Regions from separate parts of the Nonomuraea sp. NPDC001636 genome, predicted to be linked through region 2. Evidence: riboswitches for the same ligand, from Rfam matches in the RefSeq annotation. Region 2 holds a riboswitch; the other holds the start of a gene.
What was found. A riboswitch is a leader RNA that binds a small molecule or an ion and turns the genes downstream of it on or off. The one in region 2 is predicted to bind glycine.
Positions count from the first base shown of each region.

Region 1 (4,410 bases), on a different contig from region 2:
TTGGCCAGGCCCACCAGGGCGTTGAGGTTGGCGCCGTCGACGTAGACCTGGCCGCCGGCCTCGTGCACCTTGGCGCAGACCTCGGTGATCGACTCCTCGTACACGCCGTGCGTGGACGGGTACGTCACCATGATCGCGGCGAGCCTGTCACGGTGCTTGGCGATCTTGGCGTCGAGGTCGGCCAGGTCGATGTTCCCGTCGCTGTCGCAGGCCACGACCACGACCCGCATGCCCGCCATGACGGCGCTGGCCGCGTTCGTGCCGTGGGCCGAGGACGGGATCAGGCACACGTCCCGCTCGGTGTCGCCGTTGGCCTGGTGGTAGGCGCGGATGGCCAGCAGGCCGGCGAACTCGCCCTGGGAGCCGGCGTTCGGCTGGATGGAGACCGCGTCGTAGCCGGTCACCTCGGCCAGCCAGCCCTCCAGGGTGCCGATGAGCTCCCGGTAGCCCTCGGTCTGGGCCTCCGGCGCGTACGGGTGCACGCCGGCGAACTCCGGCCAGGTGATCGGCTCCATCTCGGTGGTCGCGTTCAGCTTCATCGTGCACGAGCCGAGCGGGATCATCGAACGGTCGAGCGCGATGTCCTTGTCCTGGAGCCTGCGCAGGTAGCGCAGCATCGCGGTCTCGGAGCGGTGGCTGTGGAAGACCGGGTGGGTCAGGTAGTCCGACTCGCGCAGCAGTTCGGCCGGCAGCGCGTCGGCCTCCAGCGCCACCTCCTCGCGCTCGACGCCGAAGGCGGCCCACACCTTGACCAGCTCGGCCGCGCCGGTCTTCTCGTCGCAGGCGATCGAGACGTGGTCGTCGCCGGCCTGCCACAGGTTGACGCCCCGCTCGGCGGCGGCGGCCACCACCTCGGCGGCCCTGCCGGGCACCCGGACGAGCACGGTGTCGAAGAACTCGCCGTGCACGACCTCCAGGCCGGCCTCGCGCAGCCCGCCGGCCAGCGCGACGGCGTGCCGGTGCACGCGGTGCGCGATCCGGCGCAGGCCCTCGGGGCCGTGGTAGACGGCGTACATGCCGGCGATCACGGCCAGCAGGACCTGGGCGGTGCAGATGTTGCTGGTGGCCTTCTCGCGGCGGATGTGCTGCTCGCGGGTCTGCAGGGCCAGCCGGTAGGCGGGGTCGCCGTCGACGTCGACCGACACGCCGACCAGGCGGCCGGGCATCTGCCGCTGCAGGCCCTCGCGTACGGACATGTAGGCCGCGTGCGGCCCGCCGAACCCGAAGGAGACGCCGAAGCGCTGGGAGGAGCCGACGGCGATGTCGGCGCCCAGCTCGCCGGGGGCGGCCACGAGCGTGAGGGCCAGCAGGTCGGCGGCGGCCACGACGAGCGCGCCGGCCTCGTGCGCCCTGGCGGCCACGTCGCGGAAGTCGCGCAGGCGGCCGGAGGCGCCCGGGTACTGGACGAGCACGCCGAAGCACTCGGGCAGCTCGCCGTCGAGGTCGTGCTCGACCAGCGTGATGCCGAGCGGCTCGGCGCGGGTGGCCAGCACGGCCTTGGTCTGGGGCAGCGTGTCGGCGTCGACCACGAACACGTCGCTCTTGGACTTGCCGGCCCGGCGGGCCAGCGTCATGGCCTCGGCCGCGGCGGTGGCCTCGTCCAGCAGGGAGGCGCCGGCGACGTCGAGGCCGGTCAGGTCGGAGACGACCGTCTGGAAGTTCAGCAGCGCCTCCAGGCGGCCCTGCGAGATCTCCGGCTGGTACGGCGTGTAGGCGGTGTACCAGCCCGGGTTCTCCAGCAGGTTGCGCCGGATGACGGCGGGTGTGACGGTGTCGTAGTAGCCCAGGCCGATCATGGAGGTCAGCACCCGGTTGCGGGAGGCCAGCTCGCGCAGCTCGGCGATGGCCTCGGTCTCGCTCGCGGCGGCCGGCAGCTTGAGCCGGTCCTTGACCCTGATGGCCTCGGGCACGGCCACGGCCACCAGATCGCCGACGGACTCGAAGCCCACGGCCTCGAGCATGCGCTGCTGCTCGGACTCGGATGGGCCGATGTGCCTGGACGAGAACGGCGGAGCGGACAGGTCGGTCATGGAGGTTGCCTCCCGAGGCTTGGAGACCGGCGCCAGGGCGCGGGCGAGTGCCGGATCTCCCCCTCTGTCATCGCGACGTCATCGCGACCTGAGAGCTTCACCCCGCCGTGGGGCTTGCACCGTCGGTGAGGTGCGCCTGGCGGGCGCACCTGCTTTCCAGAGTTGCCTCACCCGAGCGGTACGGGATGCCTGAGAGATTCCGGGGAGGGTTGCTCCTTCGGCGCCCCAGGACCGCAGCCCAGGGACTCTCCCGCACGGGGTCATCAGCCTTACTCTGTCCTAGATTACTACGGTGTGTTCAGCGGTTCAGCTCACCCCGTGCGGCGTGCGCGACGCCGCTTGGCGAGCTCGTCAGCGGGATGGTCGGCCGGGACGGTGTCCTCGACCGCCGCCCGTTCCCCCGGCAGCTCCGCGAGGGAGCCCTCGACCTCTCGCCAGACCCGGCCGAGCGCGATGCCGAACACGCCCTGGCCGCCCTGGAGGAGATCGATCACCTCGTCGGCCGAGGTGCACTCGTAGACGCTGACACCGTCGCTCATGAGCGTGATCTGCGCGAGGTCGGCGACCCCGCGGTCACGCAGATGCTGCACCGCGGTGCGGATCTGCTGCAACGACACCCCGGTGTCGAGCAGCCGCTTGACGACCTTGAGCACCAGGATGTCGCGGAAGCTGTAGAGCCGCTGCGAGCCCGAGCCGTGCGCGGCTCTTATCGTGGGCTCGACCAGGCCCGTGCGCGCCCAGTAGTCGAGCTGCCTGTAGGTGATGCCGGCTGCCGAACAGGCTGTGGGCCCGCGGTATCCGATGTCGTCGGGCACCGTCGCGGGCTGCTCGTCGAAGAGCAGTCCCTGCTCTCCGGCACGCTGCCGCGCGCTCTCGCGCCGCACCGGATCTTCCTGGCCGGCCGTCTTTCCCTCGCCGCTGCTGACCGCCACGCGGACCTCCGGCTTTCTCTCATCCCATGGCCTGATCTGGGGGTTCGTAAAGGGCGACCACGGGTTTCACTTGCACCGTAGGACCGTGACCATGCCCAGTCAACGATCCGGCTCGGCGCGTCGTGAAGCGTAAATGCACTGAAATACCTACCCCGCCCTGCCGAAGTCCTCGGGAGTGATCGTGTCAAGGAACTCCCTGAACTTCTCCACCTCGTCCTCCTGGTCGTCCGGGATGATCACACCGGCCTCCTGGACCACCTCTTCGCTGGCGAAGATGCGCGCGCCGGTGCGCAGCGCCAGGGCGATCGAGTCGGAGGGGCGGGCGCTGACCTCCACACCGTTGGAGAACACCAGGTCGGCGAAGAAGATGCCGTCACGCAGGGCCACGATGTTGACCGCGCGCAGCCCGACGCCGAGCGCGCTCAGCACGTCCCTGAACAGGTCGTGGGTGAGCGGCCGGGGCGGCGGCTCCTCGGCCTGCGCCAGGGCGATCGCGGTCGCCTCGGTCATGCCGATCCAGATCGGAAGGAACCGTTCCCCGTGTGCCTCCTTGAGCAAGACGATCGGCTGATTTGTGGGCATCTCAACTCGAACGCCCACGACCTCCATCTGCAACACGGGCTGCTCCGTATTCGGCCGGCCGGTCGCCCGGCACAGCTGTTGACTGGGTCGTTTCTGCTACACGCTTATGCATTTCAACGTAACACCCGGCAGGCCTGGAATGTGCCCCGGCCTTCCAGCTCTGTGCCCTCAGCGGCCCAGGACAGACCTGACGCCGAGGCGCACCAGGGAGGCGTGCAGGTCGAGCAGGAGCGTGGACAACTCCCTGGCGGCCTCGTCGGCCTCGCCGATGGCGCCGGGCGCGCGCCGCTTGAGTATGGGCGCGACGGTCTGCTCGACCAGCCCGCACTCCCGCTCGGCGGCGGCCTTGACCGCGCGCAGGTGGCGGGCGTGCAGGCCGAAGCGGGCCAGGGCGCCGACGCTGCGCGCGATCTTCAGCGCCTCCTCGTCGTAGCGCCTGGCCACGGGGGCGAGCAGGCCGTAGTCCTCCAGCTCGGCGAGGGTCTCCTCGTCGATGCCGGCCGCCTCCAGCAGCTGGGCCCGGTCGTAGCGGACCTCCTGGGTCTGCTGCACCGCGCGCGGACGGCCGAAGCTCTCGGCCATCCTGTCCTTGATCACCCGCAGCGGCAGGTAGTGGTCGCGCTGCTCGGTCAGGATGAAACGCAACTGCTCGACGTGGAGATGGGTGAACTTGCGGTAGCCCGAGGGGCTGCGCTCGGGCTCGATCAGCCCCTCACCCTCCAAGAAGCGGATCTTGGACACGGTGACGTCGGGGAACTCGCCCTGCAGCAGGGCGAGCACCTCCCCGATGCTCATGTGCGAGCGTGCCGCCTGTGAGCTCATGCGCCGGCGTTGACCCTCATCAGGAAGACGAGGCGGAACTTGCC
Region 1 covers NZ_JBEOZT010000002.1:173,752-178,161, forward strand. The annotation lists gene gcvP (aminomethyl-transferring glycine dehydrogenase) at 1-2,030, opposite strand, end outside; glycine riboswitch at 2,197-2,293, opposite strand; gene ABT158_RS04560 (MerR family transcriptional regulator) at 2,342-2,962, opposite strand; gene ABT158_RS04565 (bifunctional nuclease family protein) at 3,110-3,580, opposite strand; gene ftsR (transcriptional regulator FtsR) at 3,713-4,339, opposite strand; gene ABT158_RS04575 (double zinc ribbon and FHA domain-containing protein) at 4,363-4,410, opposite strand, start outside.
Region 1: another riboswitch for glycine. It lies ahead of gcvP (aminomethyl-transferring glycine dehydrogenase); the one in region 2 lies ahead of gcvT (glycine cleavage system aminomethyltransferase GcvT).

Region 2 (4,410 bases):
GGGTGCCGCCCATGACCTCGGTCAGCCCGGCCGAGGCCATCGAGCAGGCCGAGCCCACCTCGCCCTGGCAGCCGACCTCGGCGCCGGAGATCGAGGCGTTCTCCTTGAACAGCACGCCGATCGCGGCCGCCGTGAGCAGGAAGCGCACCACGCCGTCGTCGTCGGCGCTCGGGACGAACTTGGTGTAGTACGTCAGCACGGCCGGGATGATGCCCGCGGCGCCGTTGGTGGGGGCGGTGACGATGCGGCCGCCGGCGGCGTTCTCCTCGTTGACGGCCAGGGCGAACAGCGCCACCCAGTCCATCGCCTGCAGCGGGTCCTTCTCGGCCGACTCGGCCTGCAGCCGCCGGTGGAGCTGGTTGGCCCGGCGCTTGACCTTCAGGCCGCCGGGCAGCACGCCCTCCTTGCCGATGCCGCGCCGCACGCACTCCGACATCACCCGCCACAGGTTGAGGATGCCCGCGCGGATCTCCTCCTCGGTGCGCCCGAACGCCTTCTCGTTCTCCAGCATCAGGGCGGAGATCGACAGGCCGGTGTTCGAGCAGTGCTTGAGCAGCTCCTCGCCCGAGGCGAACGGGTAGGGCAGGACGGTGTCGTCGGGCTTGATGCGGTCGGCGCCGGTGGCCTTCTCGTCCACGACGAAGCCGCCGCCGACGGAGAAGTAGACCTTCTCGCGCACGGTCCCGCCCTGCTCGTCGCGGGCGGTGAAGCGCATGCCGTTGGGGTGCTCGGGCAGGGAGATCTTGCGCTCGAAGACGAGGTCCTGGCCCACGACGAAGGGGATCTCGTGCTCGCCGTAGAGCTTGACCGTGCCCGCGGCGCGCATCTCGGCCAGACGGGCGTCGACGGAGTCGACGTCGACCAGCTCCGGCTTCTCACCGGACAGGCCGAGCAGCACCGCCTTGTCGCTGCCGTGGCCCTTGCCGGTCAGGCCGAGCGAGCCGTACAGGATGACCTCGACACGGGCCACGCGGGGGAGCAGGCCGTCGTCGTGCAGCCCGCGGGCGAACTTGTGCGCGGCGGCCATCGGGCCGCCCGTGTGGGAGCTGGACGGTCCGATGCCGATCTTGAAGAGGTCGAAGACGCTGATCGCCATTGATGGCGCCCTTCAGTTCAGGAAGTGCCGGGGCCCGCCGCGGGCCCCGGCGTTGGTGTCAGGACTCGCCTGAGGTGAGCGCCGTGTACTCCTCGGCGGACAGCAGGTCCTCCGCGTCGCCCTCCATGCGGACGCGGAACATCCAGCCGTCGCCGTACGGGTCGCTGTTGGCCAGCGACGGGTCGTCGGCCACGGCCGAGTTCACCTCGACGATCTCGCCGCCGACGGGCGCGTAGATCTCGCTCACCGACTTGGTGGACTCGACCTCGCCGACCGAGTCACCCGCCTCGACGGTCGAACCGACCTCGGGGAGCTGCACGAAGACGACGTCACCAAGAGCCTCGGCGGCGAAGGCCGTGATGCCGACGGTCACGGTGATGCCGTCGTCCACGCCCGACACCCACTCGTGCTCCTTGGTGTAGTTCAGGTCGTCAGGGATGTTGCTCACTTGTTCCTCCTGTAGAAGGGCAGCTCGACCAGGTCCATAGGTTCATGGCTGCCCCGGATGTCCACGGCCAGACCTGTGTCGGCCCCGGCGTCCACGTAGGCCATCGCGATGGGCTTGCCCAGGGTCTGGGAGGGCGCACCGCTGGTGACCTCGCCGACGACGGCGCCGTCGCGGGTGACCGGGTAGCCGTGACGCGGCACCCGGCGGCCCTGGGCGACCAGGCCGACCAGGCGGCGGCGGGGCTGGTCGTCCTTGACCGCCTCCAGTGCCGCCCTGCCGACGAAGTCACCGGGCTTGTCGAATTTCACCACTCTGCCCAGCCCCGCGTCGAACGGGGTCAGGTCGGAGCTCAGCTCGTTGCCGTAGAGCGGCATGCCGGCCTCCAGCCTGAGGGTGTCGCGGCTGGACAGACCGGCGGCGCGCAGGCCGTGCGGCTCGCCCGCGGCCTCCAGGGCGCGCCAGAGCGGCACGGCGTCCTGGTTGGCGACGAACAGCTCGAAGCCGTCCTCGCCGGTGTAGCCGGTGCGGGCGATGAGCGCCTGGCGGCCGTCGACCACGCCGGGCAGGCCCGCGTAGTACTTGAGACCGTCGAGGTCGGCGTCGGTGAGCGTGGCCAGGATCTCCTGGGCCTTCGGGCCCTGGATTGCGATGAGGGCGTACTGCTGGGAGCGGTCATCGACCGTCGCGTCATACGACTTAGTACGATTTTTCAGCTCATCCGCGACCTTGTCGGAGTTCGAGGCGTTGGCCACCACCATGAACTCCTCGTCCGCCAGCCGGTAGACGATGAGGTCGTCGAGCACCCCGCCGCGCTCGTCCACGATCATCGTGTACCTGGCCCGGCCGGGCGCCAGCGCCGACAGGTGGCCGACCAGCGCGTAGTCGAGGGCCTCTCCGGCCTGCGGACCGGTCAGGAAGATCTCGCCCATGTGCGAGAGGTCGAACAGCCCGGCCGCCTCGCGGACGGCTTTGTGCTCCGCCGACTCGCTGCCGTACCGGAGCGGCATGAGCCAGCCGGCGAAGTCGGTCAGCGTGGCGCCTAGGGCCTCGTGGACGTCTCGTAGCGGCGTAGGTCGGGACATTTGTCGCACCTCAGGACAGGATTGGATGCCAGCATCCTCCCCCTCTGTCATGGATGCCTGAGAGCTTCGCCCGAGTTTTACCGGACTTTCACCTTCGGCGAGGCCCCGAGGGCCTGCTTTCCAGAGGTCACCTCCCCGTAAGAACGCCTTACAGGGCTGCCGCGCGGTCCTTTGCCTTGAGAGGTTCGCGGGGAGGGCTTGCTCCTTCAGGGACCCTGACCGGCTGTCAGGGTGCTCTCCCGCACGGTTTCGCCGGTGATGTCCGTCAGCCTAGTGCCGTCATGGGGGTGTTGTCGCGCTTCGCCCCCTGCCATCCGCGGCATCCGCGACATCCCGCACGCAGCGAAAAGCGGCCGCGGCCCCGGAGAGGCGGGGTCGCGGCCGCGTTGGTGGCCGCGCGCGAGCCGGTCATGGCAGGTCAGCTCGCACGCGGCAGCTCGGGGCGGGCCGGCGGTGACCGGCCCGCGCGGGATCAGGCCCTGCGGATCACAGGCCCTGAGATCAGGCCCGAGGGTCAGGCCCGTGCCCAGAGGGCGGGCACGTTCGGCGGCTCCCAGCCCGGCAGGCTGGTGTGCGCCTGGAGGCAGCGGTAGCTGACCCCCTGGTAGGTGACGACGTCTCCGGCCGTGTACGACTTGTAAGCCGTCCAGGTGGTGCCCTGGCCGTCCCCTCCGACGGTCAGGGTGAAGGACGCGGAGTGGTCCGCCGTCGCCCCGTCGCCGTTGATCCCTATGGTGTACGTCCCCGCCGCGACGCCGCTGGTGGTGGCGATCGTGACGGTGGACGACTGGCCCGCCTGAACCGTGGACGGGCTGAAGGAGACGGTGACCCCGCTCGGCACGTTCCCGGCGGAGAGCGCGACGCTCTGCGCCTGGCCGGACGTGACCTGGGTACTGACCGCCGCGGTAGCCGACTGACCGGCCTGGACCGATGCCGACGACGGGGTCACCGAGATCGAGTAGTCGTTCTCCGTGGGCGTGCCGGTGCCCACGGCGAGCTTCCATATGGCGTACGCGATGGCGTCGGAGTTGCGGTCGAGCGCCGTGGTGTTGATGGCGCTCGGGTAGCTGTCGCACGCGCTGTGGTAGCAGCGGTCGAACGCCTGCCCGGCCGAGCCGCCCCACTTGGCGGCCTGGGCCGAGCTCTTGACCGCCCCGGCCCCCGTGGCCAGGCCGCCGACCCGGACGCCCGCGGTCTTGAACGAGGCGTGGTCGCTGCGGCCGTCGCCCTCCCTGTCACCCTCGGTCTGCAGGCCGATGGTGGCGAAGTAGTCGTTGAAGGTGCGCTGGATGGCCGCGTCGTCGTCGTAGACGAAGTAGCCGGCGTTGGTCGAGGCGATCATGTCGAAGTTCAGGTACACCTCGACGCCGCTCGCGCCGCCGTTCTGCACGTAGTACCTGGACCCGACCATGCCCGCCTCCTCGGCGCCCCACCAGCCGAACCGCACGTGCTTGGTGAGGGTGGGCTTGCGGGCGGCGAGGGTGAGGGCGTTCTCCAGGAGCGCGGCCGAGCCGGAACCGTTGTCGTTGATCCCGGGGCCGGCCGCGACGCTGTCGAGGTGGGCGCCGAGCATCACGGTCTGGTTGGCGGGCCCGCCCGGCCAGTCGGCGATCAGGTTGCTGCCGCCGCTGAAGTTCTGCACGCGGGTGGTGAAGCCGGCCGCGTCCAGCTTGCCCTTGATGTAGTTCATCGAGGCGGTGAAGCCCGGTCTGCCCGAGGCGCGGTTGCCGCCGTTGCTCGTGGCGATGGACTGCAACTGGCTCAGATGCGCCGTCACGTTCGCG
Region 2 covers NZ_JBEOZT010000001.1:593,131-597,540, forward strand. The annotation lists gene ABT158_RS02770 (L-serine ammonia-lyase) at 1-1,096, opposite strand, end outside; gene gcvH (glycine cleavage system protein GcvH) at 1,155-1,544, opposite strand; gene gcvT (glycine cleavage system aminomethyltransferase GcvT) at 1,541-2,626, opposite strand; glycine riboswitch at 2,661-2,760, opposite strand; glycine riboswitch at 2,781-2,878, opposite strand; gene ABT158_RS02785 (M28 family peptidase) at 3,141-4,410, opposite strand, start outside.